Regions from separate parts of the Virgibacillus sp. LDC1 genome, predicted to be linked through region 2. Evidence: predicted binding sites of a transcription regulator. Region 2 holds the regulator's gene; the other holds the start of a gene.
What was found. The regulator CtsR, encoded in region 2, represses protease genes until heat stress. The targets are predictions, from matches to a motif close to ATGGTCAATAAAGGTCAAACA.
Positions count from the first base shown of each region.

Region 1: clpP (ATP-dependent Clp endopeptidase proteolytic subunit ClpP) is a predicted target of CtsR. The motif match lies at 2,862-2,882, and genes of this name have one in related genera.

Region 1 is NZ_JAOXLZ010000002.1:64,463-79,833, forward strand. Features, by position in the region: gene OHJ21_RS21005 (ABC transporter substrate-binding protein) at 1-4, shown strand, start outside; gene OHJ21_RS21010 (hypothetical protein) at 204-485, shown strand; gene OHJ21_RS21015 (PdaC/SigV domain-containing protein) at 628-1,701, shown strand; gene clpP (ATP-dependent Clp endopeptidase proteolytic subunit ClpP) at 2,190-2,786, opposite strand; tRNA gene OHJ21_RS21025 (tRNA-Arg) at 2,948-3,022, opposite strand; gene OHJ21_RS21030 (sugar-binding transcriptional regulator) at 3,394-4,437, shown strand; gene gap (type I glyceraldehyde-3-phosphate dehydrogenase) at 4,537-5,541, shown strand; gene OHJ21_RS21040 (phosphoglycerate kinase) at 5,736-6,917, shown strand; gene tpiA (triose-phosphate isomerase) at 6,995-7,747, shown strand; gene gpmI (2,3-bisphosphoglycerate-independent phosphoglycerate mutase) at 7,748-9,292, shown strand; gene eno (phosphopyruvate hydratase) at 9,342-10,631, shown strand; gene OHJ21_RS21060 (RsiV family protein) at 11,089-11,994, shown strand; gene OHJ21_RS21065 (hypothetical protein) at 11,978-12,160, shown strand; gene OHJ21_RS21070 (sensor histidine kinase) at 12,361-14,145, shown strand; gene OHJ21_RS21075 (response regulator) at 14,219-15,034, shown strand; gene OHJ21_RS21080 (ABC transporter substrate-binding protein) at 15,187-15,371, shown strand, end outside.
Region 2 is NZ_JAOXLZ010000009.1:54,166-69,536, reverse strand. Features, by position in the region: gene OHJ21_RS32170 (amidohydrolase/deacetylase family metallohydrolase) at 1-831, shown strand, start outside; gene OHJ21_RS32165 (DgaE family pyridoxal phosphate-dependent ammonia lyase) at 809-1,912, shown strand; gene dagF (2-dehydro-3-deoxy-phosphogluconate aldolase) at 1,914-2,669, shown strand; gene OHJ21_RS32155 (sugar kinase) at 2,662-3,678, shown strand; gene OHJ21_RS32150 (GntR family transcriptional regulator) at 3,687-4,403, shown strand; gene OHJ21_RS32145 (CtsR family transcriptional regulator) at 4,764-5,225, shown strand; gene mcsA (protein-arginine kinase activator protein McsA) at 5,250-5,774, shown strand; gene mcsB (protein-arginine kinase McsB) at 5,813-6,877, shown strand; gene clpC (ATP-dependent protease ATP-binding subunit ClpC) at 6,988-9,447, shown strand; gene radA (DNA repair protein RadA) at 10,005-11,372, shown strand; gene disA (DNA integrity scanning diadenylate cyclase DisA) at 11,386-12,462, shown strand; gene pssA (CDP-diacylglycerol--serine O-phosphatidyltransferase) at 12,512-13,246, shown strand; gene OHJ21_RS32110 (nucleoside triphosphate pyrophosphohydrolase family protein) at 13,371-13,766, opposite strand; gene OHJ21_RS32105 (PIN/TRAM domain-containing protein) at 14,164-15,252, shown strand; gene ispD (2-C-methyl-D-erythritol 4-phosphate cytidylyltransferase) at 15,330-15,371, shown strand, end outside.

The DNA of each region.
Region 1 (15,371 bases), on a different contig from region 2:
TTAATTATAGCTTACATTTTCATATTTTTGTAATAAAAAAGTCTGCCCCATTGGGGGCAGGCTCTTTTTTTGTTTGCGAAGAATAGGTCCTAAGACCCGGAATAGGAAAAAATAGCCGATTTATACGAATTGAACCACAACTTTGGAGCCCGTCTCGTTGTTATATATAAGGGAAGGACGCAAATGACATAAACGAGGTTTCTATGCGTTTAATCAGAAAAGGAGAAAGCGGCTTGAGCGATGTGATGGGCTTGTTGGTTATTGCGGGAATCGTGGCTGGTGTTGGAGCGGGGTTGCTTCTGAACTTCTTCAGGAAAAGCGCGCTGCATCTGCTGTTATTGAGTATTCACAGTGCACTCGTTGGCATCGGTTTTATTTTTCTTGCTTACGTTGTCCAAGGCAGTGAATTACTGCTGCTTGCGGGTTCATGTGCTCTCTTGTTCGGTGTGTTTCTTAGTGTAGCGGCGTGCGTACGGAAAGAATAATGAAAACATATAGGCCCTACGGCCTGGAATCAAAATTGTCACTGGCTTTGTTACCAATACATTGAAAGCTTTCCTTATAATGATTAAGGGTAATAGATTAACAACTAACGGAAACTTAATTTAACAAAGGTGGAATTCTGATATGAATCCTAAATTTCGTGTATGTGCATCATTAATTGCAACTAGCGTCCTGCTTGGCAGTCTGGGTTTGAGCGGACAGGTCATCGATGCAAGCGCCGCTAAGGCAACCGTTTCCGCCAGCCAAAAATCCTCAAAGAATGAAGTCGTACTGAAATGGAATGGCAAGACCCTGTCACAGAAAGGTCTCGTGCTGCACGGGGTAACTTATGTGCCGGCAACCGCTTTGCGGGACGGCCTGGGGATGCCTCTTAAATATGATGCAAAAAACCGTACGTATACACTGGGTAACGGTTATAACAAACTGAGCGCTATCGTATATGATTCAACTGAAATCGGTATTCTGGTGAATGGTTCGTATGCCGGCGAGCCTGGCGGACAGATCATGAATGGTCGTCTCTATGTGCCGTTCAAAACGATCAGCGAATACATGGGCGTTCAGGGGCAATGGAATCCTTCCCTGAAAACACTCAGCATGACACAGAAGAAGCAGAATGACATCACCATTAAATCGGTAGCGCTGAAGAAGAAGATTCAGGGCGTGGATGCCGTTGTGAACTATCCTGTAATCAGCGGACTCGATAATGCAGAGGTTCAAGCCGAGATCAACAAAGTGCTGAAAGAAAATGCGTCCGGCGTAATCACCGTTGCCGAAGGGAATGCTGAGGAATTCCCGCCGTCGGAATCCAGTTTCCCTTACGAATTCAGTGGTGACTTCGTGGTCCATTACAACCAGAACGACATCCTGAGCATTACGGCATACGATTACTCGTATACCGGCGGCGCCCATGGCATGACCTTCCGTAAAAGCTTCACGTTCTCCTTGAAGGATGGCAAGCAGATGAAGCTGGGCGATTTCATCAACATGCAGGGCAAGAACAAGCAGAAGCTGAACAACCTCGTGCTGAGCAAGATGAAGAAAGAAGGAGGCTATCTCGGCGGATTTGAGGGCGTGCCTGCCGATGCTGATTTTTATGTGAAAGATAATGCTGCGGTGCTGTACTTCCAGCTTTATGAGTACACGGCGTATGCTTATGGATTTCCGGAGTTTGAGCTGAAGCTGAAAGAGTGGAAGTAAGAGTATATGATAAGCGGTTTGTGTAAACTGTGATCATTTAATTTCATACCATAGCTTGTTGAGATATATGATGCTGTCCTGAAGTAACACTGTGCTGGAACCAATTGCGATAAATCCCTTGATCATGGAACGTGGAGAGTGTGTATTCTCCCTTCCAGCGATCAAGGGATTTTTTGTGTTTATCGAGGCAAATGGGTTTTCCTGTATTCCCCTCCCCTCAAGTTAAGGGAGGCCTTTTAGGAGGGGAGTGCCCTTACCGTCTTTATGTTTTATTGAAAAAATCGTACCGAAGTGAGAGTATCCTTGGAGGAGCAACGCGTTCGCCTTTGAAATCGGGAAACCTCCATATCCATTCATTCATGTTTCTCGATTTCAACAGCGACCGGAGGGGATACACTCACTATTTAGTACTCGAAGTTTTCAATGAATCCAGAGGATAGCAAAGGGCAGGCACCGGATAACGGCGCCTGCCCTTTGCTTCATTTCTTTTATAGTCCTTGCGGTGGTGTATTTTCCAGTACTTGATCGATCAGGCCATACTCTTTAGCTTCGTCAGCCGTCATGAAGTAGTCACGATCGGTATCCTTCTCAATGCGCTCCAGCGGTTGGCCCGTGCGTTCGGACAGGATGCGGTTCAGTTTGTCGCGCATTTTGAGAATGCGGCGAGCACGGATCTCAATATCCGTGGCTTGACCTTGTGCGCCGCCGAGCGGCTGGTGAATCATAATTTCGCTGTTAGGCAGACCGTAACGTTTGCCTTTAGCGCCTGCGTTGAGCAGGAATGCGCCCATGGAAGCAGCCATGCCGACACAGATCGTCGAAACGTCCGGCTTGATGAACTGCATCGTATCGAATATCGCCATACCTGCGGTAATGGAACCGCCAGGACTGTTGATGTAAAGATGAATATCCTTCTCAGGATCCTCAGCCGACAAGAACAGCATTTGAGCAATGATGGAATTGGCGACCACGTCATTTACGTCGGAGCCGAGGAAGATAATGCGGTCTTTCAGCAATCTGGAATAGATGTCGTATGCCCGCTCACCGCGGTTGCTTTGTTCAACGACCATAGGTATAAAACTCACGTGGAAAACCTCCTCTTAAGTACCTCATATAAATACTGTTACCGTATTACCCACATGATAAACAATTTAAATCAAAAAGTCAAAGATAGTCAAACTATTGGGTAAAAAAAAGAGCCGTCATGGGCACTTTAGGGTAATCAGTATAGAGAATAAAGATAAAATGGCGCGCCCGCGAGGAATCGAACCTCGATCTCAGGCTCCGGAGGCCTACGTCATATCCATTGGACCACGGGCGCATAAGAGAAACGTCTATCGACGTACATTCAAAGAAGACAAACCGCATTTAGCAGTAGTTTTTCTTGCGATATCAGGAAGCTGACTCCACGAAGTTGACACTTTCTGATATCTAAAAAAATTAGCAACGAAGTTGATTATACCGCATCTTTTTCAAAAATACAATAGCAGGCAAAACTTTGTTCCTATTATATAGACAAGCCTGTAGTTGGTCATAATGTATAAGAATGCCTGGGGCAGAGAAATATACTTTCGGACACTTGCAACCGGTCTGATTATTGGTTAGAATAAGGGTGGGACTTAAAAAGTTTGACTGGGACATTTTACGACCAGGCAGAGGAGAGCCGAGACGAAGTTTGCAGGAGTGGAATGCATGCGTAACCTATTAGAAATACAAGAGCAGCTTCTGCCGGATCTGATGGACACTCTTAAACGAAGGTATTCCATCCTTCATCAGATCAAGTTGTCCGGAATTGTTGGCCGAAGAACACTGGCTTCATCACTCTCGATGACCGAGCGTGTCCTCAGAGCAGAGACGGATCTTCTGAAAGCGCAAGGGCTAATCGAGATTGAAACGCTTGGCATGCGGATCAGCAGTTCAGGGGTATGTTTGCTGGAGGAACTGGAACCGGTTATGAATGAGTTATTCGGACTGGTTGAACTGGAAGAGAAGATCCGTCAGGCTTACGGGCTTCGTAAAGTGGTCATTATTCCCGGTGACAGTGAGTCATCTCCGGAAGTCAAACGCGAGCTTGGCCGTGCCGGAGCAAGAACGCTGCTAAGCTTTGTACAGGATGGAGATACGATTGCCGTAACAGGCGGCTCCACGCTTGCCGAAGTAGCAGAGCAGATGTCCTCTTTGCCTGGTGGCGAACCGCTGACAAGCACATGGTTTGTGCCTGCCCGGGGCGGTCTCGGAGAGAGTGTCGAGATTCAAGCGAACACCATTGCCTCTAAGATGGCTAAGCGCGTGGGAGCTGAGTACCGATTGCTGCACGTACCGGATCTGCTTAGCGAGGATGCCTACCAGTCTTTGGTGCAGGATCAGCATATCCAAGAGATTGTGGATGTGATCAGGCGCTGCCGAGTCATTATTCACGGCATCGGAGATGCCATGGAAATGGCAAGAAGACGCAAGCTGGATGAAGACTCGATTCAGAACTTGCAGGCCGATGGCGCGATTGCGGAATCCTTCGGCTACTACTTTAGTGAAGATGGCGAAGTTGTCCACAAAATGCTTACCCTCGGGCTGCGGCTTGAGGATATTATGCGGACAGAGACGATCATCGGCATTGCTGGGGGTCAAGGCAAGGGCAAGGCGATTCACGCGGTGCTGAAATTCGGACATGAGGATATTCTCGTTACCGATGAAGCCGCGGCACTGGAAGTCGAGAAGGAGATTGACGCCGGTATTTGAATCCACGGGCGTACAATTGATTTTTCATTATTGTTGTCTTGATTGGCTTAACGGCCAATCTTGAATATATAAATTTTACAAATATGGAGGGAACTACTCATGGTTAAAGTAGGTATTAACGGTTTTGGACGTATTGGACGTAACGTGTTCCGCGCTGCGCTGAACAACAGCGAAGTTGAAATCGTGGCAATCAACGATTTGACGGATGTAAAAACGCTGGCACACCTTTTGAAATATGACACAACTCACGGCAGACTTAATGCAACGGTTGAAGCTAAAGAAGGCGCACTCGTTGTAAACGGCCGTGAAGTGAAAGTATTCGCTGAGCGTAACCCAGAAGCATTGCCTTGGGCTGAGTATGGCGTAGAAATCGTTGTAGAATCCACTGGTATTTTCACAGCGAAAGACAAAGCTTCCGCTCACTTGAAAGGCGGCGCTAAGAAAGTTATCATCTCCGCTCCAGCAACTGACGAAGATATCACGATCGTTATGGGCGTTAACGAAGACAAATACGATGCAGCTAACCATACTGTAATCTCCAACGCTTCTTGTACGACAAACTGCTTGGCTCCTTTTGCTAAAGTTCTTGACGAGAAGTTCGGTATCGTTAAAGGTATGATGACTACAGTTCACTCCTACACGAATGACCAGCAAGTGCTTGATCTTCCGCACAAAGATCTGCGTCGTGCTCGTGCAGCTGCTGAGAACATCATTCCATCCACAACAGGTGCTGCTAAAGCGGTTAGCCTCGTTCTGCCACAATTGAAAGGCAAATTGAACGGTATGGCAATGCGTGTACCTACAAAGAACGTTTCCGTAACGGACCTCGTAGTTGAGCTGTCCAAAAACGTAACGCTTGAAGATGTAAACGGAGCACTGAAAGCTGCTGCTGAAGGCCCGCTCAAAGGCATCTTGAACTACTCCGAAGAGCCGCTTGTATCCAGCGACTACAATGGCGACCCAGCTTCTTCCACTATCGATTCGCTCTCCACTATGGTAGTTGGCGACAACATGGTGAAAGTTGTTTCTTGGTATGACAACGAGTGGGGCTACTCCAACCGTGTCGTTGACCTCGCTGCTTACATCGCAAGCAAAGGTCTGTAATTGATCTAGCCATACAATCGAAGAGGAGTTCCGTTTCACGGGTCTCCTCTTTGGTTCATGGTTTTTCCTTGTTTTCATGCCAGAGCACTGGGAAGAATAGACAAGATCCGGGCGCTGGTTAGCGATAGAGAGAGAAACGAGAGCAACTGCATGCTGTCGGTGAGGAGAATAGTTTTCTTAGGAGGAACGTGGAGATGAACAAGAAAAGTGTACGTGATGTAGAAGTAAGCGGCAAACGGGTGTTTGTCCGCGTCGATTTCAATGTACCGCTCGAAGATGGTAAAATTACAGACGACACTCGTATTCGCGAGACTTTGCCGACCATTAAATATCTGGTAGAGCAAGGAGCGAAAGTCATCCTGGCCAGCCACATGGGCCGTCCAAAAGGTGAGGTCGTAGAATCTTTGCGCCTGACACCGGCAAGTCAGCGTCTGTCCGAGCTGCTCGGCAAACCGGTAGCCAAAGCGGATGAAGCCGTAGGAGAAGCGGTTAAAGCGCTGGTAGAGAAGCTGCAAAACGGCGATGTGCTCGTGCTTGAAAATGTTCGTTTTTACGCTGGTGAAGAGAAGAATGATCCGGAACTTGCGAAGCAATTCGCTGAACTGGCCGATCTGTTCGTGAATGACGCGTTTGGTGCTGCTCACCGTGCGCACGCTTCGACAGAAGGTATCGCTCATCATCTTCCGGCTGTATCGGGATTGTTGATGGAGAAAGAGCTGTCCGTTCTCGGCAAAGCCCTTTCGAATCCGGACCGTCCTTTTACCGCCATCATCGGTGGATCGAAGGTTAAGGACAAAATCGACGTGATCGACAACCTGCTTACGCTTGCTGACAATGTCATCATCGGCGGTGGACTTGCTTACACGTTCTTCAAAGCTCAAGGCCATGAAATTGGTCAATCTCTGCTTGATAAAGAGAAGCTTGATGTTGCACTCGGTTTTATCGAGAAAGCTAAAGAGCTGGGCAAAAACTTCTACCTGCCGGAAGATATCGTCGTTACGGACGAGTTCAGTGCAGACGCGAATACCAAGATCGTTGATATCGACGGCATCCCAGCCGATTGGGAAGGCGTTGACATCGGTCCTAAGACTCGCGCCAAGTATGCAGAAGTGATCAAGAACTCCAAACTTGTCGTGTGGAACGGTCCTATGGGTGTATTCGAAATCGCTCCGTTCAGCAACGGTACTCGTGAAGTGGCACAAGCTTGTGCGGATACGGAAGCTTACACGATTATCGGCGGCGGCGACTCGGCTGCAGCAGCGGAGAAATTCGGCCTTGCCGACAAGATGAATCACATCTCGACAGGCGGCGGTGCATCTCTTGAGTTCATGGAAGGCAAAGCACTTCCTGGTGTTGTGGCACTGAACGATAAATAGAAATAGGCACTACAATTGGATAGCAAGTGGATGAAGTTTGGACCCCGATTCTTCGGGGGAATAAAGGAGTGAATCGTGTGAGAACACCTATCATAGCTGGTAACTGGAAAATGTTCAAAACCGTTCCGGAAGCAGCTTCATTTATTGAAGATGTGAAAGGCAAAGCGGAAGTAGAAGGCGTGGAAAGCGTGATTTGCGCGCCATTTACCAACCTTCCTGCATTGGTTGAAGCGGTCAAGGGCACGAACATCAAAATCGGTGCACAAAATCTTCATTTTGAAGATAATGGCGCCTTTACGGGTGAAATCAGCGGTTTGATGCTGAAGGATCTGGGCGTGGACTATGTCATTATTGGACATTCCGAGCGCCGTCAGTATTTTGCCGAAACCGATGAGATCGTGAACAAGAAGGTACATGCGGCATTCCGTCATAGTCTTCTTCCGATCGTATGCGTTGGCGAAAAGCTGGAAGAACGCGAAGCCGGCCAAACCAAAGACGTGTGCAAAGTACAAACGGAAGCTGCGTTCGCAGGTGTTCCGGCTGATCAAGCGATTCATGTTGTTATTGCTTATGAGCCAATCTGGGCGATCGGAACGGGCAAGTCCTCTACGGCAGAGGATGCGAACGAAGTCATCGCTTATATTCGTGAACTCGTTAAAGGTCTGTACGGCGAAACCGTTGCAGAGCAAGTTCGCATTCAATACGGCGGTAGCGTGAAGCCTGAAAATGTAGCGGAGTATATGGGACAAAGCGACATCGACGGCGCGCTCGTTGGTGGTGCAAGTCTACAACCGGCTTCCTACATCGCACTCGTTGAGGGGGCGAAGTAAATGTCTGCTCCAAAACCCGTAGCTCTGATCATCATGGACGGTTTCGGGCTTCGCAACACCGAGGTGGGCAATGCGGTCGCTCAAGCGAACAAGCCTAACTACGACCGGTATTTGAAGCAATACCCGAACACCACGTTGACCGCTTGCGGTGAAGCTGTAGGCTTGCCGGAAGGCCAAATGGGGAACTCCGAAGTGGGTCACTTGAACATCGGCGCAGGCCGGATTGTGTATCAGGACTTGACCCGTATCACGAAGTCGATTCGTGAAGGAGAATTCTTCGAGAACGAAACGTTGGTGGAAGCCGTTCGCGCTGCCAAGAACAACAACAAGAAGCTGCATTTGTACGGATTGGTATCCGACGGCGGCGTTCACAGTCATATTGAGCATATGTTCGCCATGCTGGATCTTTGCAAAAAGGAAGATTTCCATGACGTATACATCCATGGCTTCATGGATGGACGCGACGTGGCACCGGACAGCGGCAAGCAGTTCGTTAAGGATCTCATTGCGAAGATTGAAGAAGTGGGCGTTGGCCAAATCGCTACGCTTTCCGGTCGTTATTATGCGATGGACCGCGACAAGCGTTGGGACCGTGTCGAGAAGGCTTACCGTGCCATGGTGTATGGCGAAGGACCTAAATATACGGATCCGCTGAAAGCCATCACTGAATCTTACGAGAAATCGGTTTACGATGAATTCGTTGAACCGACCGTAATGGTGAATGGTGAAGGCGAGCCGGTTAGTCTTGTGGAGAGCGGAGATTCCGTCATCTTCCTGAACTACCGTCCTGACCGTGCGATTCAGCTGTCCCAGGTGTTTACGAATAATGATTTCCGTGGCTTTGAACGTGGACCGAAGTTCCCGCAAAACTTGCATTTTGTCTGCTTGACGCTGTTCAGCGAGACGGTGGAAGGCTTCGTCGCCTACAAACCGAAGAATCTGGACAACACGCTGGGCGAAGTGCTGGTTCAGCACAACAAGAAGCAGCTTCGTATTGCGGAAACCGAAAAGTATCCACACGTCACGTTCTTCTTCAGCGGTGGACGCGATGTTGAGCTTCCAGGCGAAACACGCGTACTGATCAACTCACCGAAAGTGGCGACGTATGATCTGAAGCCGGAGATGAGCGCCTATGAAGTGGCGGATGCTTGTGTGAGAGAAATCGAAGCGGATAAGCATGACGCGATTATCTTGAATTTCGCGAACCCGGACATGGTCGGCCATTCCGGTATGCTGGAGCCGACGATTAAAGCCGTTGAGACGACGGATGAGTGTGTCGGCAAGGTTGTAGAGGCTGTTTTGGCAAAAGGCGGGGTTGTTCTGATTACCGCTGACCACGGAAATGCGGACATGGTATTTGATGAGAATGGACGTCCATTCACCGCACATACCACGAACCCGGTTCCGTTCATCGTAACGGATGAGAATGTCACGCTGCGTGAAGGTGGTATTCTTGCCGACATCGCGCCAACGATTCTCGACCTGATGGGTCTGCCGAAGCCGGACGAAATGACCGGAACTTCGATGATTGCAGCACGTAAATAAGTGGTTCATAATGGAACATAAACATAACATATCAAAGGAGACTATACACATGACTATTATTTCTGATGTATATGCACGCGAAGTCCTTGACTCCCGCGGCAATCCAACCGTAGAGGTTGAAGTATACCTGGAATCCGGTGCAATCGGTCGCGCGATCGTTCCATCCGGTGCTTCCACTGGCGTTCACGAAGCTGTTGAGCTTCGCGACGACGACAAATCCCGTTACCTGGGCAAAGGCGTTCTGAAAGCTGTTGAGAACGTGAACGAAATCATCGCTCCTGAAGTGATCGGCATGGACGCTCTGGACCAGCTCGGCATCGACAAGCTGATGATTGCTTTGGACGGTACCCCGAACAAAGGCAAATTGGGTGCGAACGCAATCCTGGCCGTATCCATGGCTGTAGCTCGCGCTGCTGCTGATGCATTGGATCTTCCACTGTATGTTTACCTTGGCGGATTCAACGCCAAACAACTTCCAGTACCTATGATGAACATCGTGAACGGTGGCGCTCACGCGGACAACAACGTTGATGTTCAAGAGTTCATGGTATTGCCTGTTGGAGCACCTAGCTTCAAAGAAGCACTTCGCATGGGCGCTGAAATCTTCCACAACCTGAAATCCGTTCTGAAGGGCAAAGGCCTGAACACGGCGGTTGGTGACGAAGGCGGCTTCGCTCCTAACTTCACATCCAACGAAGATGCACTGTCTTCCATCATCGAAGCAATCGAAAAAGCCGGCTACAAGCCAGGCGAAGATGTATTGCTGGGTATGGACGTAGCTTCAACTGAGTTCTTCAAAGATGGCAAGTATGTTCTGGAAGGCGAAGGCAAATCCTTCACACCAGCAGAATTCGTGGACTTGCTCGCTTCTTGGGTAGACAAATACCCAATCGTAACCATCGAAGACGGATGCTCCGAGGACGATTGGGAAGGTTGGAAATTGCTCACCGAGAAATTGGGTAACAAAATTCAACTCGTGGGTGACGACCTGTTCGTTACCAACACCGAGCGTCTGGAAAAAGGCATCAACGAAGGCATCGGTAACTCCATCCTGATCAAAGTAAACCAAATCGGTACATTGACGGAAACGTTCGATGCGATTGAAATGGCAAAACGCGCAGGATACACGGCTGTCATCTCCCACCGTTCCGGTGAGTCCGAGGACAGCACGATCGCTGATATCGCAGTGGCTACCAATGCAGGTCAGATCAAAACGGGTGCTCCTTCCCGTACCGACCGTGTGGCGAAATACAACCAATTGCTTCGCATCGAAGACCAATTGGGCGAGCTTGCTCAATACAACGGCTTGAAGTCGTTCTACAACTTGAAGCGCAAGTAATTGAAATAAGAGAAAACCCAGCTCCTGCTTTAGAGGGAGCTGGGCTTTTTTTGCATTGGTTTTAGGGATCGAGGGGCTGCACCTTGGACTGGGAGCTGAGGGGCGGTGCGTATATCGGCTCCGGTCGCTGTTAAAATTGGGAAGCCGGAAGGAAATAGGCTGAGGAGGCTTCCCGATTTTAAAGGCGAACGCGTTGCTCCTCCACCGATCTACGCACCTGAGCGGGGAAGTGGTGTGCAGCCTCTTGGGGGGCATCTCGTAGTCGTGCAAAGAAAGCCCAACTCATGTCCGATGAGATGAGCTGGGGCTTTTGGGTGTGGGGTGAGGAGAGAGCGAATGGCAGGACATGCTCAGCTATGCTTCAGTTGAATGAGGAAGAAATTCCATTTTTTATAATATACAAGGGAATTCTTCGGCCGTATAATGGATCCTAGTATGTTGAACTAGGGGGAACATAATGAGAAAAGTTATTTCAGGATGGTTGATCGTGTGTTTGATCAGCCTGATCTTTTTCGAAGCAAATGTTGATGCAGCCGTAACACATGTTAAGACAAGCATACATTATTACCATGGCCAGCAATATATGCAAATTAGCGGAGAAAATAAAAAAGTGGTCAGTAAAATCAATAAGATACTTAAAGCGCATGCCATTATTTCGGCTACCTGGAATATGGAATATAAAAAGAGCAGTGAAAATGCATCCTTTCGATCTAAAGCCAGTACCAAATTCAATAAAAGCGGAAAGTTATCGATTGTTTATAACGACCGCTTAACCCAAGAGGGTAACCAACTCACCTTCTCAACAACCTATAATTTCGATCTAGAAACAGGCGAACGGTTGTGGTTAGATGATGTAATTGAGACTGAGAGTAAAATGCTTAATTTGGTAGAGGCTGTAAAAGCGCAACTTGTAGAGAGAGAGTCTAAAGGAGATTCAATATTCACGGATATGATTCATTTTTACCTTACGCAATCAAACCCCTCATTCTACTATTATGATCATGGCATCGTGATCCGCTTCGATCCAGACGAAGTTGCACCTCTCTCCGAGGGATACGTGGATGTTAAAGTGGCTTATACAACAATTAACAAGAAGAGGAATGACTTAACGTCGCCTACTCCGTCAATTCCGGGTAATGACTATGTCACGAAGTCGCATATCGAAAATGAATTTACTGGATACGATTACGGGAATATTTACGAATTGGCTAACGGACAAATGTGGAAGCAAGTGGAGTATACTTTTTTTTTCAATTATGCCTCAAGTCCGGAAGCGATTATTTATCAAAAAGGATCCAAGTATTACTTGCAAGCAGAATACATTGATTCAGCCGTAGAGGTTGAACTTGTCGGTACACATTAACCGGCCCATGGCCTTCCATCATGGCCGGAATAACGGTTATACGGCTTCCTATCTGAAGCTGCTGGATCAGGGAACCGCGGTCATCGTGTTAAGCAATGTATCCACGATGCTGACCTCGACGTTAGCGGGCGTGATCGTTAACTCGCTTGAGCGCGAAATGGGTTGATGCAATAGATGAGGACCAAGCTCTCTTACGGAGAGTTTGGTCTTTTTTTGTCTGATAAAAATAGAACAAATCTACACATCCACTGCGCATGCCCCCGGCTCGACCGCACATATCCATGCAATTTCAGGCATTGTCATTCTCAAGCGAACCGGTGCTGATATAATTGAAGAACAAGCGAGCGAAAAGGAGAGTGCGGGAGGGTGCTGAACCGAATACGATCCCTGTTTCCACATAAGCTGAAATACCGTCTGTTTGCCGCGTTCGTTCTGGTCATACTGCTGCCTTTCGGCATTTTGAATTTGTACAACTACCAGCGGATCGAGACCCTGGTCCAGGAGAAAATCAGCCAGCAGAGCCACAGTCAGCTGGAGCAGATGTATCGAACGCTGGAGGATCAGTTGAGCGTAGCCTTCAAAACGCTGATATTTCTGGAGCAGGATTCAACGGTGGCCTCCGTGCTGACCCATCCCGGACAGCGGCAGGGACTCGAGAACAAAAACCTGATGGAGGAAAAGTTCAAAAATTTGAACAACAGCTTTTTCCTGTATAATCCGTCGGTATACTTCACGATTCTCGACTTTCATGGCAACGCTTACACTTCGTATTCTCCCAGAGAGGCGCTCGATTACAGGAAGCTGCGGGACAACCCTGGCTTTGATCGGGAACAGATGGAGGGCGTGTCGTATCATTGGGTTTCGAGCGATGCGAACTACGTGCTGCGGGATATCTCCACGAGTCCTTACCTGCTGTCGCTGTACGCCTACATGGAAACTCCACGCAACAAGCCGTACGGCATGGCCCGGATCAGCATCGATTACTCCTTTTGGTTTCAATCGGTATTGAAGCAGTCGACGCTGCGCCAGGAATACTTTTTGATTACGAGCGCCGGCGAGAACGTATCCCAATCGATCTTGAACAGCAGTCTGACCGGTGAGGTGAAAGCCAGGATTGCGGCCGAGCCCAGGCAGAAGTATTTTATCGACAAAGCTTCCAATACCCTGGTGAATTACATTTACGTGGAATCGCTGGATTGGTATATCGTGAACCGGATTCCGCTGACGGTGCTTTTTAACGAGATCGAGGAGCTGAAGCGCCAATATTTCATGACCTTTTTCCTGCTGACCGGCGCTTTTCTCATCATGACCTTCATTATTGCCGCCACGATTACCCGGCCGTTATCCCATTTGCAGAATAAGATGAAGGCGGTTGTCCGCAACAATCTGAAAATCCGACTGCCGGAGCACAAGTTCCGAGGCGAGATTCTGGAGCTGACGCAGACGTTCAATTCCATGCTCAACGACATGGATGTGCTGATTCAGCGATTGAAGGCCGAGGAAAGGCAGAAGGAAGCGGTGCATTTCCATATGCTGCTGGCTCAGATGAACCCGCATTTTCTGCTCAACACGCTAAATACGGTCAAGTGGAGTGCCATTCGTCACGGGAATGAGGATATCACGAATATCACCCTGTCTCTCGGCAAGCTGCTGGAAGCAAGCCTGAATACGGAGAAGGATCTGGTGCACCTGAAGGACGAAATCGAGCTGGTGCAGGCCTACGTCCATATTCAGCAGGTGCGTTATAATCACCGTTTTGACGTGACCTTTGCGTATGATGAGGATATCCTCTATGCGCTTGTACCCAAGCTCTGTCTGCAGCCGCTCGTGGAGAATGCCATCCTACACGGAATCGGGCCGCTGCCGGAGCAGGAGGGACTCATTGAAATTACGGTTACCCGGGAGGGGCCGAGCCGATTGGCGGTGGAGATCAAGGACAACGGCGTCGGCATGGAGCAGTCCCGGCAGGCGGGCGGGATGCGTAAACGTCCGGGCATCGGACTCAGCAATGTGCAAGAGCTGCTTCGGCTGCTATTTAAAGAAGAGGGCAGCATGGAGATTATTTCTTCGGAGCGGGGAACGCGGATTCGATTCTCCATCCCGTTATTAATTTCAACGCCTTATCAGAACGATCACTTGATTTCATCATAACGGGCAGATGATTCGTCGCTGGCTTGTGTAGGCTTGGAATTGGATTTTAAAAAGCTTCGAGGAGGGGAGACCTATGTGGAAGGTGCTGCTGGTTGAGGATGAGGTGTTTGTGCGAGAGTCCGTGCGGGAGATCATCGCGTGGGAGGAGCTCGGATTCAAGGTGGCAGGAGAGGCAGGCAACGGCGCCGAGGCGCTGGAGATGATCCGGAGCAATCCGCCCGATCTCGTGCTGACCGATATCGTGATGCCGGAGATGGACGGCGTGGAGCTCCTCCGCAGAACCCGGGAAGAAGGGTATGCCTCGAAGTTCGTGATGCTGACCTGCATGAGTGAATTCGAGTATGTCCGGCAAGCGATGGAATACGGGGCATCCAACTATATTCTGAAGCTGTCGATGAGCGTGAATACGCTGCGGGAAACACTGCACAAAATGAATGCCGAGCTGACCAAGAATAACCCGAGCCCGAACCTAAGCCAACCTGTTTCGATTCCGGTCGCGTCCATGGAGACGACGATGCCGTCGCAGCCGGGGCATCATGCCTCCCCCAAGGAAATCACGACGCACCCGGAAGTACAGAAAATATTGCAGTACATCCATGAGCACTACGAGCAGGACATTACGGTAAAATCGATGTCGGGCTACGTGATGATGGGCGAAAATTACGTCAGCGCGCTCTTCAAGAAAAAGACCGGACGCACCTTGATTCATTATTTGCACCAGGTCCGGGTGGACAAAGCCATCGCGTATTTGCTTCAAACCGACCTCCCTGTTCACGAGATCGGCCTTCGGGTGGGGTTCGTGAACGACAATTATTTTATTAAAATATTCAAGCGGTTGACCGGCTTCACGCCGAGTAAATACAGACAGCACGGCAAAGACCCTAAATAGAACGATTCTATGCAGGACATAGGATTCGCCGATACAGGAATTCCATCGTTTTGTTCCATCATCTGAATGGATATGTAGCTTAAAAGCGGCTCCCGTTCCCTGCTACGATGAGAGGGCATCACACCAATATGATTCTCGGGGAGGTCACTAATGTGAGAAATAAAAAAGGATGGGCGATGCTTCTCATCGGCGTATTGCTAATGGGTCTTCTTGCAGGCTGCGGCGGCAAAACCGCATCATCCGCGATTGAGGGACAAGGAACGGATAATTCGAAAGCGCCTTCATCCGGCGATCCGGTCAAACTAACCATGTGGGGCGGCGTACCGCCGGAAGCGGG
Region 2 (15,371 bases):
GCGGATACGATTGGAGAATTGGCAGCCGAGGTTGCAAGGGCCAAGACGAATGTGTTTGCTTTTTTGAATATTTCCCATATCGGTCTGCAGCGGGTTGACGAGTTATCCAGTCTGGAATGGATCGATGCCGAGAAGGCAACAAAGGCGGTATGCACGTATCCGGATTTGATCATTGGACTCAAGGCCAGAATCAGCAAAAGCGTAGTCAAGGATAATGGGGTAGAACCGCTTCGACTCGCAAGAAAATTGTCCGGGAAAACGTCACTGCCGCTGATGGTACATATCGGGTCAGGGCCACCGCCGATTAAGGAAGTATTGGAGCTGCTTCAGAAGGACGACATTATCACTCATTATTTGAACGGGAAAGCCAACAATTTATTTGATTCGGACGGGAAGCCGATCCCTGCCCTGGTGGAAGCGATAGCTCGCGGCGTTCATCTGGATGTGGGTCATGGAACAGCAAGCTTTTCGTTCTTGGTAGCGGAGTATGCGAAAGTCCAAGGGATTAAACCTGACACGATCAGCACCGATATTTATCGCGGAAATCGCATCAATGGCCCGGTGTACAGCCTGGCTAATGTCATGACGAAGTTCCTGTATTTGGGGTACAGCTTGCAGGAGGTGATCTCAGCGGTAACGGACCATGCAGCAGGATGGTTGCGCCGTCCGGAGCTTGGCCGAATTGAAGTCGGCGATGCCGCTCACCTGACGTTGTTTGCCCTGCGGCAGGGTGCTATGAGTTTAACGGATTCCGAAGGGGAGACCCGAATCGCTGATCGATATATCGAACCTAGAGGAGTGGTAGTCAATGGATCATTCATTACATGCTAAATACGGGTTGAAACGCGTGGTAAATGCCAGCGGGCGCATGAGTATTCTTGGCGTGTCGGCACCGACAGATACCGTCATGGAAGCGATGCGGATCGGTGGGCAGAGTTACGTGGAAATTGCGGATCTGGTAGATAAAGCGGGTGATTACATGGCACGCATCCTCGGTTCCGAGGCTGCGGTCGTTGTCAATTCTGCCTCCAGCGGTATCGCTCTTTCCGTGGCTGGAATCGTCACCGAAGGCAATCGCAGGCGCAGTGACCGATTGCACCAGGAGCCGATCGCGAAGAACGAGATTATCATGTTTAAGGGACATAATGTTCAGTATGGGGCCCCCGTTGAAACGATGGTTTATCTTGGAGGCGGCAAGGTCGTAGAGGTAGGGTACGCCAACGAAGGGCGTAAGGAGCATATCGCGGATGCGATTAATGAGCGTACAGCCGCCATTTTGTACGTGAAATCCCATCACTGCGTACAGAAAAATATGATTTCGGTGGAAGAAGCGGCAGAAGTGGCCCAGGCACATGGACTTCCGCTGATCGTCGATGCTGCTGCCGAAGAGGATATTCAGAAATATGTGAAATACGGGGACCTGGCCATATACAGCGGATCCAAGGCAATTGAAGGCCCAACCTCCGGCATTGTCGGCGGCAAACGTCAATATGTGGAGTGGGTGAAAGCGCAGCTGCATGGTATTGGGCGCAGCATGAAGGTCGGCAAGGAAACGACGTTTGGATTGCTCCAGGCGCTGGACGAGTATATGGTGAAGGAAGATAAGAGTGAACAGGAGAAAGCAGCGCTGGAGGAAATGAAGGCTCTATCCAAATTGACGGGCATTGAGGTCAGCATCGTTCAGGACGAAGCGGGAAGAGCGATCTTCCGAGGGCGAGTGAAAGTCGATGAAAATACGGCGGGGATCAGTGCCAAGGCTATGAACGATCAGCTTCGCGAAGGCGATATTGCTGTATACACCCGGGATTACGGCGTACGTCAGGGATATTTCGATATCGATCCTCGCTCGCTTTCCGGGGATGATTTGCAAGTCATTATTACAAGAATACAACAGATTGCAGGGGGAAACTAAGATGGCAAATATGGAGAAACGTCTTTACAGAAATCGCGCGGCACTGAACGTACTTGCAGGCAGCATTCAGAATGCGAAGGACATTTTTGAAGCTTCGGAAGGGCATGTGCTGGTCGGCGTATTGTCCAAAAATTACCCGAACGCGCAAGAGGCCGTTATTGCAATGAAGGAATACGGCGCCGTTATCGAGGATGCGGTATCGATCGGATTGGGTGCCGGCGATAACCGTCAAGCTGCGGTGGTAGCCGAGATTGTGAAAAGCTACCCAGGCACGCATATCAATCAGGTGTTCCCGGCGGTCGGTGCTACACGTGCCAATCTGGATGGCAAAGAAAGCTGGATTAACAGCCTTGTGTCTCCTTCGGGTCAAGTGGGCTACGTGAATATCTCAACCGGACCGATGAGTGCTGCCGGGTCGGACAAAGCCATCGTACCTGTAAAAGCGGCCATTGCGCTTGTGCGCGACATGGGCGGTAATGCACTGAAGTACTTCCCGATGCAGGGCTTGAAGCTGGAGGATGAATACCGCGCGGTAGCGAAGGCATGTGCGGAGGAAGGATTTGCGCTTGAACCAACAGGCGGGATTGATAAAGAGAATTTTGAAGCCATCGTGCGCATCGCATTCGAAGCGGGAGTGCAGCAGGTCATCCCGCACGTGTACTCCTCGATTATCGACTCGGCAAGCGGAGATACGATCATTAGCGATGTTCAAGAGCTGCACCGCAAGCTAAAAGCGCTGGTTGATCACTATGCCTAAGACGATTGCCGCATATGGCGAAGTGATGATGCGTCTTCAAGTACCGGGATATGCTTCCTTGGCTCAAGAGAGCCATCTGAATTACTCCTTCTCCGGCACGGGTGTAAACATCGCCTCGGCTGTGGCAAGGTTCGGTCATAACGGCTATCTGGTCAGCACGCTGCCGGATAACCCGCTTGGCGAAGCAGCGATTTCCTACCTGCGCAAGCTTGGCATCGACACTTCGCTCATTAGCCGCGGAGGCAAATATGTCGGCATGTACTTTCTGGAGAATGGCTTTGGCGTAAGACCCGGACGTGTAACTTATACGGACCGACTGGGCAGCAGCTTTAATACGGCAGAGGATGCCATGTACGATTTCGGTGGGATTGCCGAAAAGACGGACATGATCCATTTTTGCGGCATAACCCTTTCCATGAACGACACGGTACGGGGCCAAATGAAGACGCTGGCTCGTGAAGTTAAGGCTAACGGGGGAACCGTTGTGTTCGATTGCAATTATCGTCCCTCTTTATGGGGCATGGACCGCTACGAGTTTGCCAAGCCGCACTATGAGGAAATGCTGTCACTTGCGGATGTCGTCTTTATGAATGAGAAGGATGCTATCTATATCCTTGGCATGGAGACGACCCGTGAGGATCGCAATGAACAGCTGCAGGAGTTGATTCCGAAGGTGGCAGCGAAGTATAATATTACGGTTGCGTCGGGTACCCACCGCAAGATCAACGGGGATAACACCCATTCCCTGCAAGGCTATCTTTACACGGATGGAGCGTTTCATTTTTCCAAAACCTTGACGTTCTCCGTCCATGACCGTATCGGCGCGGGTGATGCCTACGCCAGCGGGGTGATTCATGGGATCTCGGAGGGATTTGAACCGAATCGGACGGTTGATTTTGCCGCAGCTGCGGCGATGCTTGCCCATACCGTTACAGGGGATACGCCGACGGCGAACGAACGCGAAGTGCTTCAGGCAATGAGTCATCACATGTCTGACGTGGAAAGGTAGGAGGAAGCATGTCGATCACGCGGAAGAACGGTCCGTTATACTTGCAAATCAAGAAGATCATAAAAGATCGGATTCTGCATGGGGAATATCCACTTGGCTCCCATATTCCTTCCGAGCCGCAGCTGGAACAGGAATTTAACGTTAGCAAAATGACGGTCCGCAATGCGATCCAGGAGCTGTACCAGGAAGGATATGTAGAGAAGCGGAGCGGGGTAGGAACGATTGTGACCCGGAACACGTCCTTCTCCAAGCTTTCCAAAGGCAAGCTGTTTACCGAGATTCTGGTCGAAGAAGGACACCAGATTCGGAAGCGTCACCTGAAGACGGAATGGGTGCTTAATGAGCCGGATAGCGAATTGTTCTTAAAATTCGGGGAGCGGTGCCTGCTTATTGAACGATTGTATTTACTGGACGGGAGCCCTTTTATTTACTACACCCACTACGTGTCATCCCAAGTGGATATGGGTGAAGAGTTCGGTTCCACCGAACTACCGTCTCTCTATGACCGCATCGAGGAAAGTCAAATTACGCTTGAGAATTTCCGCGACCGTTTCCTGGCGACCGTGGCCAATGAAGAGATTGCCTCCTTGCTTGAAGTAAGCATAGGCTCGCCGTTACTGAAGCGGCTCAGATCCTCTTATGACGGGACAGGCAGCATCATTGAATACAGCATCGGCTATTACAATACGGAGTTACAGCACTACTTGATCAGTTATGATGCCTAAGGGTTTAGACTATACAAGAGCATGATATGGAGAAGTGGCCTCGAACCGGTATTCACCCGGCATGGAGACTGCTTCTTTTTTTTGTTGCCTTATATGAATTGTTCTTCGGAAAGAGGCTATAAGCGATCAAAGAACTGGGTACAATAAGAATAAATGCAAAGCGCGAACATTTGAGAAGAACCCTCTTGGCAAAATGAAAAAATGTGCTATAATGATATCAAAGTCAAAGAAAGTCAAAGTCAACGAGAGGGTTCGCCGATTTTGATTGTGGTTAAAATTAACGTATATGCAAGGCTCTGTGCGGACGTGTAAGATCACTATCCGTCTTAACGTTTCAAACAGTGGAGGATGAACAGACCAATGCGTAATATCTCTGATATTATCGAACAATACCTGAAGAGCATACTGCAGGAAAGTCCGGAGGGTACCGTTGAAATTCAACGGAACGATCTGGCAGAGCAATTTTCTTGTGTTCCTTCCCAGATTAACTACGTGATCAGTACACGGTTCACGCTGGAGAAGGGCTTTCTTGTCGAGAGCAAGCGCGGCGGGGGCGGGTACATACGCATCCAGCGTATCGAGCTTCCCCAGCATACTGCACTCCAGCAGCATCTTCATCATACCATTGGCAGCATGATTGACCAGACGGTGGCTGAAGGATTGATTTACCAGCTGGAGGAATCCCGGTTTTTAACAAAGCGGGAGGCCAGCCTGATGCGAGCCGCCATTTCAAGGGAGTGCCTCAATGTGAAGCTTCCTTATCGGGATGAGCTGCGTGCAAGGATTATGAAGGCGATGCTTATTTCTTTATTAGGTAAGTGAGTCTGTGTAAGGGGGCATCGGATTATGTTATGCCAAGAATGCGGTAAACGGCCGGCGACACTTCATTTCACCAAAATTGTGAACGGGGAGAAAACGGAGTTTCATTTTTGTGAAACCTGTGCCCGTGAAAAAGGGGAATTGATCCCCGGCACGTCGAATGGTTTTTCTATACACAGTTTGCTGTCAGGTCTTCTGGATCTCGATCCTTCAGGCAAGGGCCAGAGCCCCGGTGCAAAAACGGCCCAGACGCTGCAATGCGAAGAATGCGGTATGACGTATTCCCAGTTCAGCAAGCTTGGCCGGTTCGGCTGCAGCTCGTGTTATAAATATTTCTCGGATCGATTGGATCCATTGTTTAAGCGAGTCCATGGGGGGACTTCCCATGTCGGCAAAGTGCCGAAGCGTACGGGTGGCCGTATTCAGATCAAACGCCAGATTGATGAGCTTAAGAAGGAGCTTCAAATTCGGATCGTGCAGGAAGAGTTTGAAACGGCTGCCGAGATCCGGGACCAAATCCGTGAGCTGGAGCGAAATATGGCTCAGGGATAAGATGGTAAGATTTTGCACTTTAGTAGGAGGAATGCGTGATGTCTAATCTCCGGTTTACCGATTCGGCGCTGAGCGAGTGGATGCGCGGGAACGGTCAGGATTCCGACATTGTCATCAGCACCCGTGTCAGGGTGGCGCGCAATCTGCAGCATCTTCCTTTCCCGCTGCTGGCAACGGATCAGCAGTCGGGAGAAGTGCTAGAGCGCCTGACGAATGTGCTGAAGAATAAGGACGATTTGCAGGATTTCGGGGATTTACATGTAATTAAATTAAGTGAGATTGATGAGCTGGATAAGAAGGTTCTTGTTGAGAAGCATCTGATCAGCCCCAATCTGGCGAATGAGTCCCGAAACGGTGCCGTCATCCTTACTGAAGATGAATCCGTCAGCATTATGATCAATGAAGAGGATCACCTGCGCATACAGTGTTTATATCCCGGATTTCAGGTTCGTGAGGCATGGGCACGTGCGACGGCGCTGGATGACGTTTTTGAATCCGAGATCGATTATGCGTTTGATGACAAACGAGGATATCTTACGAGTTGTCCGACGAATGTCGGCACCGGCCTTCGCGCATCGGTCATGATGCATCTGCCCGCTCTTGTTATGACACAGCAGATTAACCGGATTCTCTCGGCTGTATCGCAGGTAGGCTTGACCGTAAGAGGGATTTACGGTGAAGGCAGCGAAGCGTTAGGCAACCTGTTTCAAATCTCGAATCAGATTACGCTCGGTCAAACTGAGTCCGAGATCATTGAGAATCTTCACAGCGTCGCCTTGCAAATCATCGAGCATGAGAAGAATGCCAGAGCCCGGCTCTTGGGTGAATCCAAGCTCCGTATTACGGATCGGGTGATGCGCTCCTATGGCATACTGTCCTATGCAGCGGTGATGGATTCGAAGGAAGCGGCCCAGCGATTGTCGGATGTTCGGCTTGGTGTGGATCTCGGCCTTCTGGAAGGCCCGGAAATCCCGGTCATGAATGAACTGAATGTGAAGACGCAGCCGGGCTTTCTGCAGAAGACCTATGGAGAGGGTATGACTCCTTCCGAACGCGACATGTACAGGGCTAAGCTCATCAGAGAAACATTGGGTAACGATTAAGGATCTATACTCGCTTTACAGTTGGATGACGGTTTAAGCGTCCTATAGCTGACGATACACCGAAATCCGCGAGGTTCAATATATTAATTGAAACGTGGAGGTGCAATACTATGATGTTTGGCAGATTTACGGAACGTGCACAAAAGGTGCTTGCATTGGCTCAGGAAGAAGCGGTACGTCTGGGGCACAACAATATCGGCACAGAACATATCCTGCTAGGACTTATTCGTGAAGGAGACGGCATTGCAGCCAAAGCGCTGATCGGACTTGGACTTGGTCTTGAAAAAATTCAGGATGAAGTCGAAACATTAATCGGACGCGGACAGGAGCAGCCTACCAACATTGCTTATACGCCTAGAGCGAAAAAGGTAATTGAGCTCTCCATGGACGAAGCTCGTAAGCTTGGTCATACCTACGTAGGTACGGAGCATATTCTGCTGGGGCTGATTCGTGAAGGCGAAGGGGTTGCCGCACGTGTGCTGAACAACCTTGGCATTAGTCTGAACAAAGCCCGGCAGCAGGTGCTGCAGCTGCTCGGCAGCAGCGAAGCGGTATCGAGCCATCATGGCACGCCGCAAAACGTAAGCACGCCTACACTGGACAGTCTCGCTCGCGATCTGACCGCCATTGCCAAGGAAGGCAATCTGGATCCGGTCATTGGCCGCAGCAAAGAAATCGAGCGCGTGATTCAGGTACTTAGCCGCCGTACGAAGAACAACCCGGTGTTGATTGGTGAACCAGGGGTAGGTAAGACGGCGATTGCGGAAGGCCTGGCCCAACGCATCATTAACAATGAAATTCCAGAGACACTGCGTGACAAACGCGTCATGACGCTGGATATGGGCTCGGTTGTTGCTGGAACGAAATACCGCGGCGAGTTTGAGGATCGCTTGAAAAAAATTATGGATGAGATTCGTCAAGCGGGTAACATTGTTCTGTTCATCGATGAGCTGCATACCTTGATCGGTGCAGGCGGTGCAGAAGGTGCGATTGACGCTTCCAACATCCTTAAGCCATCATTGGCACGCGGAGAACTTCAGTGCATCGGGGCAACCACACTGGACGAATACCGCAAATATATTGAAAAAGACGCTGCTCTCGAGCGCCGTTTCCAACCGATTACGGTGGACCAACCATCGCCGGAGGAAGCCATTCAGATTTTGTATGGACTGCGTGACCGTTACGAAGCGCATCACCGCGTAAAAATTACGGATGAAGCGATCGAGCAGGCCGTGAAATTGTCCGACCGCTACATTACGGACCGCTTCCTGCCGGATAAAGCGATTGACCTGATTGACGAGGCCGGTTCGAAAGTTCGCCTTCATACGTATACTATACCGCCGAATCTGAAAGATCAGGAAGCGCATCTGGAGGACATCCGCAAAGAGAAAGACGCAGCTGTCCAAAGCCAGGAATTCGAGAAAGCTGCAGCGCTGCGCGATACGGAGCAGAAGCTTCGTGAAGAACTTGAAATCACGAAGAATCAATGGAAAGAAAAACAAGGACGTACCGATTCCGAGGTAACTCCGGAGGATATTGCCGACGTTGTAGCCAACTGGACCGGTATTCCTGTAAATAAACTGAAAGAAGAAGAGACCGAGCGTCTTCTGAATCTGGAAGAAATTCTGCACAGCCGCGTCATCGGTCAAGAGGAAGCGGTCAAAGCGGTGAGCCGTGCCGTTCGCCGGGCACGTGCAGGCCTGAAAGATCCGAAGCGTCCAATGGGCTCCTTCATCTTCCTGGGGCCTACCGGAGTAGGTAAAACCGAGCTGGCACGCGCCCTTGCGGAGGCGATGTTCGGAGACGAGAATGCGGTTGTACGGATCGATATGTCCGAGTACATGGAGAAGCATTCCACATCACGTCTCGTCGGAGCGCCTCCGGGATATGTCGGCTACGAAGAAGGCGGTCAGCTGACCGAGAAGGTACGCCGCAAACCTTATTCCGTTGTGCTGCTCGATGAAATCGAGAAGGCGCACCCTGAGGTATTCAACATCTTGCTTCAAGTGCTGGAAGACGGACGCTTGACCGATTCCAAGGGCCGCGTGGTGGACTTCCGCAACACACTGATCATTCTTACCTCCAACGTGGGAGCGGAAGCAATCAAGAAGAACTCTACGCTTGGCTTTACTGCGGTGACGGATGCAGGCCGCGATTATAACAACATGAAAGGCAAAGTGATGGATGAGCTCAAGAAGAGCTTCCGTCCAGAGTTCTTGAACCGGATTGATGAGATCATCGTGTTCCACTCTCTGGAAGAGAAACACATTGCCGAAATCGTGACTTTGATGTCCGACGAGCTGCGTAAGCGTCTGAAGGAATTCGAGGTGCATTTCGAGCTCACCGACAAGGCGAAGGCCTTCATCGCCAAGGAAGGTTACGATCCGACCTTCGGTGCGCGCCCACTGCGTCGGGCTATCCAGAAGCACATCGAGGATCGTCTCTCCGAAGAGCTGTTGAAAGGGACTGTGGCCAAGGGCGACTCGCTCGTCATCGATGAAGCGAATGGCGAACTGGTTGTGAACAAGAACGAAAGTGTCACTGCCGCATCAGCAGCCGAAACTGAATAAGTTGGAACAACAACACTGCCCCGCTGGATTTAAATCCGGCGGGGTTTTTGATTTTGAGATTAATGGAAGATGAAGGGTTTTGTATGGGGCAGAAACTTGGATGCTCAGAAGTTATGTAAATGAAATGATCGGGGCTGTTTAAATCGGTAAATTAATTAGGCAAAGGGATGATTAGCGAATTAGGAGAACAGATCCTCATGTATCAACCTAGCGGAGAGGACGGAATCGTTCTGAAGAAGCGACAGCGTTCGCCTTTAAAACGGGGAAACGACCATGATTCCAATTCCAGTTTCCTGGTTTTAACAGCGATCGTAAGAACGATCCGACAGCAATGCGGACATGTATGGTTTACATGTATTTATTTTGATAAATTGCAGCAAAAATAATGTCGATCTGCCCCCGACCCTTCAAATTTGAAACAAATCCTTCTCATCCCGCGTAAAGTTTCCGATTAGCCTTTACGTTGAATTATAAGAAATGGTAAACTTTGAGTAATGCCTGATTTTGCAGGGTTTTACGGAATCCGACAAATGATGTGCGACATAAAGGAGACTCACATGGCAAAAACTAAAACGAAATTTTTCTGTACCGAATGCGGCTATGAAGCGCCCAAATGGTTCGGAAAATGTCCGGGCTGCCAATCATGGAATTCCATGGTAGAAGAGACCGAGACGGTAATCAAGACGCAGGGGATGAATTCCCCTCTTTTTCATAGTAAAGAAAAACCCCTTTCGATCATAAATATAGAAAGCGGTAAAGAACCCAGAATCCAGACGGGCATTGCGGAATTGAACCGTGTGCTCGGGGGCGGGCTTGTCCCGGGCTCGCTGGTGTTAGTCGGCGGTGACCCCGGCATCGGCAAATCCACGCTGCTGCTGCAAGCCTCCAACCGATTGGCCCAGAACGGCATTCGCGTTCTGTACATTTCCGGTGAGGAATCCGTACGCCAGACCAAACTGCGTGCAGATCGGCTCGGGGCGCTGTCCCCGGAGCTGTTTGTCCTCTGTGAAACCAATCTGGAATCGATCGAGGAAGCCATTGAGAACGTGCAGCCTGGCTTTGTTGTCATTGACTCCATTCAGACGGTGTATTTGCCGGAGGTAACCAGTGCGCCGGGGAGCGTATCCCAGGTACGGGAGTGTACGGCACGCTTCATGCGATTGGCGAAGGTGAAGGGCATAGCGACCGTTCTGGTTGGTCATGTGACCAAGGAAGGCGCTATTGCAGGCCCAAGGATGCTGGAGCACATGGTGGACTGTGTGCTTTATTTTGAAGGAGAGCGTCACCACACTTACCGTTTGCTTCGCGCGGTGAAGAACCGTTTCGGTTCGACGAATGAGATTGGCATTTTTGAGATGGGTGAGGATGGGCTTCGCGAAGTCGGGAATCCATCGGAACTGTTTTTATCTGAACGGCCTTTAGGCGTAGCGGGTTCGACCGTTGTTGCGAGCATGGAGGGAACGCGCCCGGTTCTGGTCGAGCTGCAGGCGCTCATCTCCACAACCCACTTCCCGTCACCGCGCCGGATGGGTACAGGGGTGGACCACCACCGCATGAACCTGATCATTGCCGTGCTGGAGAAACGGATGGGCATGTACCTGCAAACCCAAGACGCCTATCTGAATGTAGCTGGCGGCGTGAAGCTTGATGAACCAGCGGTAGATTTGGCCATAGCGGTTAGCATTGCATCCAGCTTCCGAGACATTCCGACCAAGCCGTATGATGTCATCTTTGGCGAGGTTGGTCTGACCGGCGAGGTTCGCGCCGTTTCCAGAGCGGAACAAAGAGTAAGGGAAGCCGAGAAGCTGGGCTTTAAGCGCGTACTCATGCCGGAGAAGAGTTTGAAGGGATGGAAGCATCCGAAAGGAATACAAATTATAGGAGTAAACACCGTTGCAGATGCATTAGCGGTTGCGTTAGATTAGGGGGCATACGAAGGTGAAAGAAACGAGCCAACTGGACAAAATGAATGATTTGCTAAAGCTGGTAGCACCGGGAACGCCGTTTCGCGACGGACTGGAGAACGTGCTGCGGGCGAAGACGGGCGCCCTGATCGTTGTGGGCTACAGCCCGGAGGTAATGGAAGTTGTCGACGGCGGCTTCTCCATTAACTGCGATTTTTCGCCAAACTATTTATACGAGCTGGCCAAGATGGACGGCGCCATCATCCTGAGTGAAGACTTGAAACGGATCTTATATGCGAATACCCAGCTGATTCCGGATTCCTCGATCTCTTCCATCGAGACAGGGATACGGCACAGAACAGCGGAACGGGTAGCGAAACAGACAGGCAAGCTGGTTGTATCCATCTCGCAGCGCCGTAACATTATTACGCTGTATCAAGGATCGCTGCGATATGCATTGAAGGAAATCGGCGTCATCCTAACAAAGGCCAATCAGGCTATACAGACGCTGGAGCGATACCGCGTGGTGCTTAATCAATCGCTCACCAACCTTTCGGCATCTGAATTTGAAGAGCTGGTCACCATTCCGGAAGTCGTGAACGTGATTCAGCGAGTGGAGATGGTGCTCCGCATCAAGAAGGAGATCAAGCGCTATATCAACGAGCTTGGCAACGAAGGCCGCTTGATCAGCATGCAGATGGATGAGCTTGTGAGCAATATGGAGGAGGAGGCTTGGCTGCTGTATGCAGACTATGCCCGGGAGTACAGCGAGGAGAAGATCCGCGAGATCATTCTGGCGCTCAAGCGTTCAACGGATGAGGAGCTGCTGGACATTCACCATATTGTGCGGCTTCTTGGTTACCCGGCTTCCGCCGCTGCTTCGGAGGAAGAAATACTGCCGCGCGGTTACCGGATTTTGAACAAAATCCCTCGTCTTCCGAATGTGATCATTCGCAACCTGGTGGACCAGTTCCATGACTTATCCAGCATTATGACCGCTTCCATCCATGAGCTTGATGAAGTTGACGGGATCGGCGAGGTTCGCGCACGCACCATTAAAGAAGGCCTGAAACGTTTGCAAGAACAAGTATTCATTGACAGACAAATCTAAAAGCCCTACAATCGATGTTCGAACGTACATTAACGAGGTGAATATAAAAATGACGAAATCAATTCCGAACATGTTTACTTTAGGTAATCTGTTTCTCGGAATGATTGGTATCATCTTGGCGACGGAAGGTCGAACGAGTATGGCCGCCATTATGATTATCATTGCCATGCTCCTTGACGGACTGGACGGTCGGGTAGCTCGGGCTTTGAATTGCCAGAGCGAATTCGGTAAGGAACTTGACTCCTTATCCGATGTAATTTCTTTTGGCGTAGCGCCGGCACTCATTATGTATACCGTAGCATTTACGGATATCAATACTGCACTGGCTTGGACAGTGACCGCCATATTTCCGATGTGCGGCGCACTGCGGCTTGCAAGATTTAATGTTCGTCCGGGCATACCGGGTTATTTTATCGGCCTGCCGATCCCCGCTGCGGGAGGCGTGCTGGCAACCTTGGCGTTATTCCATGAAGAGATTACAGCACCTTATATGATTATTGCCGTATTACTGCTTTCTTACCTCATGGTTAGCGCAGTCAAGTACCCGAACTTCAAGAAGATTGGCATTCCGAAAACAGCGATTAAATTTACCCCGCTCGTCATCATTGGTGCAGTCATGGTTGCCGTGTTCTTTCCGGAGCAGACCTCCATGCTGATATTCTTGCCATTGGTCCTGTATGCAGGGTATGGCTTGCAGCAGAATTTTCGCAGGCTGAACCGCAAAAAACGGCGCAAAAAGGATGACTCCAATTCAGATGAGGCCTATCAATCCTCTGACCGATAAGCCAATTTCGGTCATATATCCAAAATAAAAAGCATTTATTTCCCTGCTATTGCAGCGAGATAAATGCTTTTTTTGTATGCATGTGAGTACCTTGCCGTTTCGAACCGTCATCATGCTAGCGGCTTTACGACAGGTTGAAAATACCCAATGTGGAGCATTTCTGCGACTCCTTGACAACAACCTCATCCAGTTGAATGTCCAGAAGATTCGCAAGAGCAGACATATAAAACAGGTTGCGGCCAAGCTCGGTGCTTACCGCTTCACGGCAATTCTCGCACAGATGGCCTTCGACGTGCGTGCCGGCTAATTCCCGGGCTGATTCGAGATCAGCGCCGATATCGAAGGTTTGCTTCGTGGCGTGGAGCTCGATGCATCCGCATTCTGTGATGGCCTTGGTTACGGCCCGGTTGACTGAAGCATTGCTTTGACCATTTTTAGACAGAACATCCAAGAGACTGCGGTGACGGAGCAACAATTCGGAAACTTGGTCCTGAAAAGCCTGTAAACTAGGAGCGCTCATTTATACATCCACCTCGATATTATGAATTGAGTTCATTATATTCCACTACTTCAGGCGATTTCAACCAATTTCAGGTGTCTGAAGGCGGTCAATTCCATTCGTGAGGTGGATGTCAGTACACGTCAAAGCCTGATGGGGGTAGGCGAAACCGGTAGGATATGGGGATATGGAAATATAATAAAAAAACGTCAATCAGCGCACTTTGTATAGAAGACAGACCGCATTTTGGAAGACGTTTATCATCTGATTATCCAATTTATTTGGTTTCACTGAACACTTTTACATTCGATAATCTTAAAAAAAGATGGGCCGGCACGATTACGACTTTATAAATTGGACCATACTGGAAAATAGAAGCAAGGATATTCAGGTATAAAAAGGAGGTGTGCGGAAGCTCATGGTAAAAAAAGCTATTTTAGCATTTACAGTATTATGCGGAGCATGGGGCGGGTATACGTTATATCATACAATGGAACGATCTTTCTCAGGGCTCTCGCCTATATTTGGACAAGGTTTATTTGCAGCGGGAAGCGGAGCCTTCGCGGTGCTTGGAGGATTATTGTTTGGCATGATCGGCGTGCTGTCAGCGGATCGGGTCACGAGATGGCTGCACAGCCTGATCACTTCGTTCTCCCGGATTCCGATGAATGAGCTGGCTGCGGGTACTGCCGGACTGTTGAGCGGCCTGCTGCTGTCTCTATTGCTGTCACCAGGTTTGTCCTTGCTAGGACAGGCTGGGCAGCTGCTGCAGGTTGGCATTACGCTGCTCGGCGGTTATATCGGGTTTCGCATTGGACTGGAGAAGAAGGATGAACTGGCTTCCCTGTGGATGTCGGGCAAGTGGAGTCAAGCTGCTGAGCCTGAGGGCCGGCGCATAGAGGAACATAAAATTTTGGATACGAGTGTCATTATTGACGGGAGAATTGCAGATATTTGCAAAACCGGATTTATCGAAGGAACGATTGTCATTCCTGAGTTTGTTCTGGAGGAGCTTCAGCATATTGCGGATTCTTCCGACCTTCTTAAGCGAAATCGCGGTCGGCGCGGCCTTGATATTTTGAACAAAATCCAGAAAGAGCTGGACGTCAAGGTACTCATTTATGAAGGCGACTTTGAGGAAATATCCGAAGTCGACAGCAAGCTGGTGAAACTGGCCAAAGTGCTTCAAGGCAAAGTAGTTACGAATGATTTTAACTTGAATAAGGTTTGTGAGCTGCAGGGCGTGTCGGTGTTAAACATTAATGATCTCGCCAACGCAGTGAAACCGGTGGTCCTGCCAGGGGAAGAAATTTTGGTGCAGATTATCAAGGACGGCAAGGAGCATGGTCAAGGCGTCGCTTATTTGGATGACGGCACGATGATCGTCGTGGAGGGCGGTCGCGAGTACATCGGCACGATGATGGAGGTGCTCGTTACCAGCGTACTGCAAACCTCGGCGGGCCGGATGATCTTCGCGAAACCAAAACTGTTGGAAAAAGCCCAGTAAAGGGGTATGATGGGGATATACATATCCGCTATTCGTCCGTTTGTGACGTGTTGGGTGAGACAGGAGTTTGGTGCTTGATGAGTAACTTTGGCGCTGTCATTGTAGCGGCGGGAAAAGGA